One region of the Bifidobacterium sp. LH_417 genome, then DNA from elsewhere that is predicted to be linked to it. Evidence: riboswitches for the same ligand, from Rfam matches in the RefSeq annotation. Region 1 holds a riboswitch; the other holds the start of a gene.
What was found. A riboswitch is a leader RNA that binds a small molecule or an ion and turns the genes downstream of it on or off. The one in region 1 is predicted to bind thiamine pyrophosphate.

Region 1 (4,358 bases):
CCCACGTGAGCTTCTCGACCTCCTCGTCGATGGACGAGGTGACGGCCGAGTTGCCCATGTTCGCGTTGAGCTTGGTGAGGAAGCGGGAGCCGATGATCATCGGCTCGGCCTCCGGGTGGTTGATGTTGCACGGCATGACGGCGCGGCCGGCGGCCAGCTCGGAGCGCACGAGCTCCACGTCGCAGTTCTCGCGGGTCGCGACGTACTGCATCTCCGGGGTGATGATGCCGTGGCGGGCGTACCACATCTGGGTGACCGGGTGGTCCTTGGCGCGCATCGGCTTGTGCGTGCGTCCACGCCATTCCTTCGTGGCGCGGCCGCGCTTGATGGCGCGCTTGCCGTCGTCCTGGAGGTTGCGGGCGCGGCCCTCGTAGTCCTCGATGTCGCCGCGGTCGCGGATCCAGTCGAGGCGCAGGGGCTTCAAGCCCTCCTTCGGATCGCACTTCGGGCCTTCGGTGTTGTAGTCGATGAACGGCGGGTTCGGGCCGACGCCGGGCGTGTCGGAGAGCTTGATCTCCGTGTACGGCACTTCGAGGTCGTAGGAGCCGTACTGGTAGTCGAAGTGGACGGGCTTGGTCTTGCGGATGTGGGCCTTGTCGCGCTGCTTGGAGCCGCGGGCGGCGATGTCGACGCGCTGCTGCTTGGCGAGCTTCTGCGCCTCCTTCGCCTCCTTGGCGTTCGTGAACTTCTTCTCGGAGGCCTCGGCACCCGGCTTGGCGGCGCCCTCCTGGGCGGCCTGCGTGTCGGCGGCCGGCGTATGGGTCACGATGCGCGGGGCGTAGCCGTGGCGCTTGTCGCCGCGCACAGCCTTCCAGCCTTCGACCATCGCGCGGGTGGCCGCTTCGGGGTTCTCGGCGCCCGCGATGGCGGAGACCGCGAACCAGCCGGCGGCCTTCGTGCCGGCGAGCATCGCCATGTCGGCCGCGGTCACGCCGCCGCCGACCACGACCGGGAACTCGCTGGCGGCGCAGATCGTGTCGATCTGGCGCGCGTCCAGAGTCTTGCCGGAGCCGTCGTTGCCGCCTACCGAGGCTTCGGGCTTGGTGGAGGAGACATGCAGCGGGCCGGCACCGATGTAGTCGATGCAGCCGTCGGGCAGCTCGTTGATGAGACGGACCAGCGATTCGGTTTCGGCGGACAGGCCCACGATCGCCTCGTCGCCGAGCAGGGCGCGGGCTTCGCGCGGTTCCATGTCGGTCTGGCCGATGTGCACGCCGTCCACCTTGATGCCCTTGCGGCGGGCCTGCCAGACGACGTCCGCGCGGTCGTCGATGACGAACGCGACCGAATCGGACTTGCCGGCGTCCTCGATGATCTGCGCCACGTCGCGGGCCATCTCGGTCAGTTCGGAGGCGTCGGCGCCCTTGGCGCGCAGCTGGATGAACGTCGCGCCGCCGTGCAGGGCCTGGTCGACCACGTCGGTCAGCGGTCGGCCCTTGCAGTCGTCCGGCCCGACCACGAAGTACGCGGACAGGTCGAACGCGTCGCGCATGGACGCGTACGGGTATTCGTTGCTCATTTCTTGTTCCTTTGATTGGTTGGTGGATAAGTGTCGAGTGCCGTATGGCGGCGATGGGGAACCACCCCACCCGGATGAGCCGGGAGCCCCGCCGGCGGGCGGGAAGGGGTGATGGAGTTAGTTGACGAGGATTTCGCTGGCGGCGATCTGGTCGGGAGTCGTGTTCCACAGGGCGTCGAGGAAGGCGACCTGGAATGATCCGGGGCCGTTCGAGACCTTGTCGGCGGCTTCGCCGGCGCGGTCGTACAGCGCGGTCGCGGCGAGCGCGGCGGTCAGCGGGTCCGCGACGGCGAGATAGACGGCCGTCACGCCGCCGAGCGAGCAGCCGGCACCGGTGATCTTCGCCATCATCGGGCTGCCGCCGGGAAGACGGTAGACGCGTCGTCCGTCGGTGACGAGGTCGCTTGCCCCGGAGACGGCAACGGCCGCCTCACCGCCGGGCGCGGACCCGGCGAGGAATCGGGCGAGGATCTTCGCCGGGTCGATGGCGGCTTCGACTTCGTCGACGGATTCGACGCCCGCCGGGCGCGTCGCGTCGTCGGGGGAGAAGAGGCCCCACATCGAGGCCAGGGCGATGATCTCGGAGGCGTTGCCGCGCACGATGGTCGGCGGGGCGGCGCGGAAGGCGCGCAGGATCTCGGTGCGGGTGGCGCCGATGCCGGCCGCAACCGGGTCGAGCACCCACTGGTGGCCGGCCTTGTGGAAGGCCCGGGCGATCTTCGGCAAGGCGTCCTTGTAGAAGGGCAGCAGCGTGCCCACGTTGATGTAGTCGGCGCCGGACATGGACGCGGTGTCGATCACATCGTCCGGCAGGAAGCTCATCGCCGCGGCGCCGCCGGCGGCGAGCTGCGCGTTGGCGACGAGGTTGATGGTCACGAAGTTGGTGAACGACTGCGCCATCGGCGTGCGTTCCCTCACCGCCTGCGCGGCCAACCGGATGCGGTCGCGCGTATCGTCGTCGATGGGTTGCGATGGTTCGCTCATATCTCACTGCTCCCTACGCTGGTCTTAACCAACAGGTTCAAAGGGTCGGGCGTGTGCCCATCTCAACCCGCCGAGTGGCTACGGGTTCCCCTGCATTGCGTTATCGGTTTCGACGCTATGCGCCAATATGGACAACCTGTGACGAATCCGCGCGTGGGCACGCCGAACCTCTTGCGTGTCGCGGGTCATCGTGGTAACCACGACGGCTTCTCCCCGCCGGTCGGCGTATACCGGTAGTCTGAACAGGTTGTAAGACCCCAAACCGTTCAAACCAGAAGGTGCATTGTGGCTCAGTCCAAACTTGATGAAGTCGTGTCCCTCGCGAAGCGTCGCGGATTCGTGTTCCCCGCCGGCGAGATCTACGGCGGTACCCGTTCCGCTTGGGACTACGGCCCGCTCGGCGTCGCGCTGAAGGACAATATCAAGCGCGAGTGGTGGCGTTCGATGGTCGTCACCCGTCCCGACGTCGTCGGCGTCGACACCTCCATCATCCTGCCGACCCCGGTGTGGGTCGCCTCCGGCCACGTCGCCGTGTTCAACGACCCGCTGGTCGAGTGCCTCAACTGCCACAAGCGCAACCGCGCCGACAAGCTGCAGGAGTCCTACGCCGAGAAGCACGGCGACAAGCTGCCGGAGAACGGCATGGCCGACATCGTCTGCCCCGATTGCGGCACCCGCGGCAAGTGGACCGAGCCTCGCGACTTCAACATGATGCTGCGCACGCACCTCGGCCCGGTCGAGGACGAGAACAGCCTGCACTACCTGCGCCCGGAGACCGCGCAGGGCATCTTCGTCGACTTCAAGAACGTGATGACCTCCTCGCGCTCCAAGCCGCCGTTCGGCATCGCCAACATGGGCAAGTCCTTCCGCAACGAGATCACGCCCGGCAACTTCATCTTCCGCACCCGCGAGTTCGAACAGATGGAGATGGAGTTCTTCGTCGAGCCCGGCACCGACGAGGACTGGCACCAGTACTGGATCGACGCCCGCACCCAGTGGTACCTGGACCTCGGCGTCAAGCCGGAGAACCTGCGCCACTACGAGCACCCGAAGGACAAGCTCGCCCACTACTCGAAGCGCACCGTCGACATCGAGTACAAGTTCGGCTTCCAGGGCTCCGACTGGGGCGAGCTCGAGGGCGTGGCCAACCGCACCGACTTCGACCTCTCCGCGCACGCCAAGCACTCCGGCGAGGACCTGAGCTACTTCAACCAGGCCACCGGCGAGAAGTACGTCCCGTACGTCATCGAGCCGGCCGCCGGCCTGACCCGCTCCCTCATGTGCTTCCTGGTCGACGCCTACGACGTGGACGAGGCCCCGAACACCAAGGGCGGCGTCGACAAGCGCACCGTCCTGCGCCTCGACCCGCGTCTCGCCCCGGTCAAGGCCGCCGTGCTGCCGCTGAGCAAGAAGCCGCAGCTGCAGTCCGTCGCCCAGGATCTGGCCGCCGACCTGCGTCAGAACGAGTGGATGATCGACTACGACGAGTCCGGCGCCATCGGCCGCCGCTACCGTCGCGAGGACGAGATCGGTACCCCGCTGTGCATCACCGTCGACTTCGACACCCTTGACGACCAGGCCGTGACGATCCGCGACCGTGACACGATGAACCAGGAACGCGTCGCGCTCGACAAGGTCGCCGACTACGTGGCCGCCCGCATCGGCGAGAAGCGCACCCGCGTGCCGATGAAGCCCGTCGCCATGGGCGGCGAGGCGTGGCCCGACTCCGTGAAGATCAACGAGGCCGGCGGTCTGTACTGACCGGCGATTCAGGTGACTCGTTCCCGCTGGCGGAGAGACCGGCGTGAGCTGGATGAGGGCGGTTCGTCGGCTCCGATGACCACCCTCAGTCTCG
Region 2 (4,358 bases), on a different contig from region 1:
GCGTTCGCGCCGCATGTTCGGATGTTCGAGTACCTCGCGCCCGTTTTCGGCGACGATCCTCCGTATCTGCGTTCGGGTGAGCAGACGTCCCACGATGATGATCCCCTATCGGTCGGTTTGCGTTCGGTGCCGATTGTACGAAGGGGATGTGTCGGAAGCGTTCTCGCTTGGGGATGCTTCACAAGGCGATTGCAGACGGACGGCCGATTCGGTCATTCCGTCGGCGTCCGTCGGTCGTTCAGATACTCGCGGTAGGCGTGGAACCCGCCTTCGAGACTCGCCACGTCGTAGCCGCGGTCGGCGAGGATCTCGGCGACCTCCTCGCTCCACCAGCCTTCCGCGCAGAAGACGACGACGGTGCGGTTCTTCGGCACGGTCTTGAGGACCTTGGCGAGCGGGTCGAGCGGCGCGTTGATCGCGCCTTCGATCGGGTGCGCAGCCACGTCGGCGGGCTCGCGCAGGTCAAGCAGGGTGACGTCCGTCTTGTCGAGCGCGGCGAATTCCGCCGGTGTGATGCGGCGAATCGCGGATTCGGCGGATTCAGCGGATTCGGTCGCGTTCGTAGCGGTTCCGGTCGCGTTCGTAGCGGTTCCGGTCGTAGCGGTTTCGGCCGTCGTATCAGCGGCGACGGTGTTGGCATGCCATGCGATGGGCATTGGTGTTCCCTTCTTGTCGGTGTCTCTCCCCCACCCGGCCTTGCCGGGAGCCCCTCGACGAGAGAGCCGAGATTGGTACCCCGTCTGGCCGTGCGGCGTCAGATGGCGCAGGCGGGCTGGATGTAGCGCGTCGGGTCGAGCGCGGTGATGGTCGGGTGATCGCCGCACACCGGGCAGTCGGGCACGCGCTTCGGCAACGGCACACGGCGGATGTTCATCGTGAGCGCGTCGACGGTGAGCATGCGCGCGACAAGCGGTTCACCCACGCCGGCGATCAGCTTGACCGCCTCCGTCGCCTCGAGGCTGCCGATCACGCCGACGACCGCGCCGAGCACGCCCGCCTCGCGGCAGGTGGGAATCTCGCCGGCCGCGGGCATGTCGCGGAAGATGCAGCGGTAGCAGGGGCCCGCGCCCGGCACGACGTCCATGACCTGTCCGGCGAATCCGACGACGCCGGCGTGGATGAACGGCTTACCGGCGAGCACGCAGGCGTCGTTGATGAGGAACTTCGCGGAGAAGTTGTCGGTCGCGTCGATGACGAGATCGTACGGGGCGATGAGGTCCTCGACGTTTCGCGCGTCGAGGAGCGTGCGGTGCGTGACGACGTCGACGTCCGGGTTGAGCGCGCGGATCGCGGCCGCCGCGGATTCGACCTTCGGCTCGCCGACGGATGCGGTGGTGTGGATGATCTGGCGCTGCAGGTTGCTCAGGTCGACCACGTCGCCGTCGACGAGGCCGATACGTCCCACGCCGGCGGCGGCTAGGTAGAGCGCGGCCGGCGAGCCGAGCCCGCCCGCGCCGATGATGAGCACGCTGGATTCCAGCAGCCGCTTCTGCCCCTTGACGCCCAATCCCTTGAGGATCAGGTGCCGTGAATACCGTTCGAGCTGTTCATCCGAGAACGCCATATGTCTTCTTCTCCGATCTCTCCCTCAGTCGGCTCCGCCGACGGCCCCCTCGTCAGAGGGGGGCGAATAGCAGGTGTCTCAGTGCAGATATCCCGTGGTCGGGCTGGACGGCACGGCCTGGCCTTCCGTCACCTTGCCGAGGCCGGCGAGGTAGGCGGCGCGGCCCGCATCGATGGCGTGCTTGAACGCCTCGGCCATGAGCGGGATGTTGCCGGCGGAGGCGACGGCCGTGTACGCCATGACGGCGTCGGCGCCCATCTCCATCGCGTCGGCGGCCTGGCTGGGCCGTCCGATGCCCGCGTCGATGATGACCGGCACGTTCGCGTTGGCGATGATGATCTTGATGAAGTCGCGCATCCTCAGGCCCATGTTGGAGCCGATGAGCGAGCCGAGCGGCATGACCGCGGCCGCGCCGGCCTCCTCGAGCTGGCGCGCGGCGATCGGGTCGGGGAACATGTACGGCATGACGACGAAGCCCTCCTTGGCCAGCATCTCGGTGGCGCGGATGGTCTCGGCATTGTCCGGCAGAAGGTACTTGGTCTCGTGCTCGATCTCCACCTTGACGAAGTCGGTGTGGCACACTTCGCGTGCGAGTCGGGCGATGCGCACCGCCTCCTCGGCATTGCGCGCGCCGGACGTGTTCGGCAGCAGCGTGATGCCCTCGGGAATGTAGTCGAGCACGCTGTTCTCGGTGGTGGTGGCGCGGCGCAGCGCCATCGTGACGATCTCGGTGCCCGCATGTTCGACGGTCGCCTTGATGAGGTTCAGGTCGTAGCGGCCGGAGCCGAGGATGAAGCGCGAGTGGAACTCGTGGCCGCCGAGGTTCAACGGCTTGTCTTCGACGGGCAGAATCGGCGCAGCGGTGCCGACCGGGTTGACGACCGACGGCTGCGGCGGCAGCGGCGTCGCCTCGACGGACGCCTCGGTGACCGGATTGATGTTGCTCATATTCTTTCCCTTCCTTGGGTTGGTAGTCTTTCCGCTCCCGCTGGCGAGAGCTGTCGAACGAAGTGAGACTGAGGGTGGTCCGCCCGCTCAGCCGCGGCATCGTTTCCCCGCTCCCGCTGGCGGGAGCTGTCAGCGAAGCTGACTGAGGGTGGTCCGGCCCGCTCAGCCGCCCTGGACGAACTGGACGATCTCCATGACGCTCTGGTCGTCGAGCATCGCCTCGCCGCGCTTGTCGCGCGGGATGATCTCGCCGTTGAGTTCGATGGCGACGCGTCCGGCCCTGAAGCCGTGTGCCTCGAGGTAGTCGGCGACGCTGACGGGCGCGTCGAGCGTGACCTGCTCTCCGTTGACCTGCATAAGTCCTCGTTCTCCCTTCCGGATGTTCGGTCCGGATACTAAAAAAGGGCGCACGGAACGAACCGTACCCTAAGTGGTGCGCCCATCCATGAACCCGGTCATGCGACCATGCGGCGCGGATGCCCGGCCACACGGCTTGGTTATCTGGTGCGAACGAGTGCTTTCGGCTTCAGGGTTCCCGAGAAGCCTTGGCGAAAGAAGACGATTCCTTACGGCGGCATGACCCGCGTCAAGTTCCCCGGTCGAAGCTCGCGCTTCCTCTCAGCCCTTCGGGCTCCCGTTCGTGCTGAAGCCCAGTGTAGATGTCGACGGTGACATCCGAATGCGTGAATCGGATCGCGGCCGATTCCGTTTCGCTCCCGCCGGCGGGAGCTGTCGTCGGAGACGACTGAGGGTGGCCAGGGCCCGGCCCAGAACCACCCTCAGTCCCGCCTACGCGGTCCGCCTCCCGTCTGCGGGAGCGACGACACGATCAGAACGTGCCAGGAGCCCTGTAGGAGGGGCCGTCGGACGTGGAGTCGGCGAAGACCTTGAGCTCCTCGACCTCGCGCTTAGCGTCGGCGATCTGCTCGCGCACGCGGCCGTAGGCTGTGCCGCCCTTGCCGTTGCGGGAGTCGACGGAGCCGTGGCTGGAGAGCACCTCGCGCACACCCGGGGCCTTGTCGGCCGGCAGGAACGCGGCGAACGTGGAGACGAAGTCCTCGTCCGTCAGGTCCCACAGCTCATGGCCGCGGCCTTCGGCGAGCTTGACGCATGCGCCGGAAAGCTCGTGCGCGTGGCGGAACGGCACGCCGTTCTTGACGAGCCATTCGGCGATGTCGGTGGCGAGCGCGAAGCCGGTGGGGGCCTCGGCTTCGAGACGGTCGGCGTCGAAGCGCATGGTGCGGACCATGCCGGTGAACGCGGGCAGCAGCACTTCGAGCGTGTCGACCTGGTCGAACACGGCTTCCTTGTCCTCCTGCAGGTCGCGCGCGTAGGCGGTGGGCAGGCCCTTCAGGGTGGCGAGCAGGCCGGTCAGGTCGCCGATGAGACGGCCGGACTTGCCGCGCGCCAGTTCGGCGATGTCCGGGTTCTTCTTCTGCGGCATGATCGAGGAGCCGGTGGAGTAGGCGTCGTCGAGCTTGACGAACGCGAACTCCTGCGTGTTCCAGATGATGATCTCCTCGCTCAGGCGGGAGATGTCGACGCCGGTCATGGCGGCGACGAACGCGAATTCGGCGACGAGGTCGCGCGCGGCGGTGCCGTCGATGGAGTTGTCGGTCACGCGGGAGAAGCCAAGTTCGCGGGCGACGGCCTCCGGGTCGAGGCCGAGCGTGTTGCCGGCGAGTGCACCGGAGCCGTACGGGGAGGCGTTGATGCGCTTGTCCCAGTCGATGAGGCGTTCGATGTCGCGCAGCAGCGGCCACGCGTGGGCCATGAGCTGGTGGGCGAGCAGCACGGGCTGGGCGTGCTGCATGTGGGTGCGGCCGGGCATGACGGTGCGGCCGGC

Region 2: linked by a shared signal. The riboswitch ahead of thiS (sulfur carrier protein ThiS) and the one ahead of thiM (hydroxyethylthiazole kinase) in region 1 are both predicted to bind thiamine pyrophosphate.

Annotation. Positions count from the first base shown of each region.
Region 1 covers NZ_JBKEVI010000001.1:205,785-210,142, forward strand. The annotation lists gene thiC (phosphomethylpyrimidine synthase ThiC) at 1-1,519, opposite strand, end outside; gene thiM (hydroxyethylthiazole kinase) at 1,637-2,503, opposite strand; TPP riboswitch at 2,497-2,605, opposite strand; gene AC1AYR_RS00785 (glycine--tRNA ligase) at 2,789-4,264, shown strand.
Region 2 covers NZ_JBKEVI010000004.1:46,571-50,928, reverse strand. The annotation lists gene AC1AYR_RS04065 (HD domain-containing protein) at 1-93, opposite strand, end outside; gene AC1AYR_RS04060 (rhodanese-like domain-containing protein) at 213-656, opposite strand; gene thiF (thiazole biosynthesis adenylyltransferase ThiF) at 755-1,564, opposite strand; gene AC1AYR_RS04050 (thiazole synthase) at 1,643-2,512, opposite strand; gene thiS (sulfur carrier protein ThiS) at 2,675-2,869, opposite strand; TPP riboswitch at 3,058-3,160, opposite strand; gene argH (argininosuccinate lyase) at 3,342-4,358, opposite strand, start outside.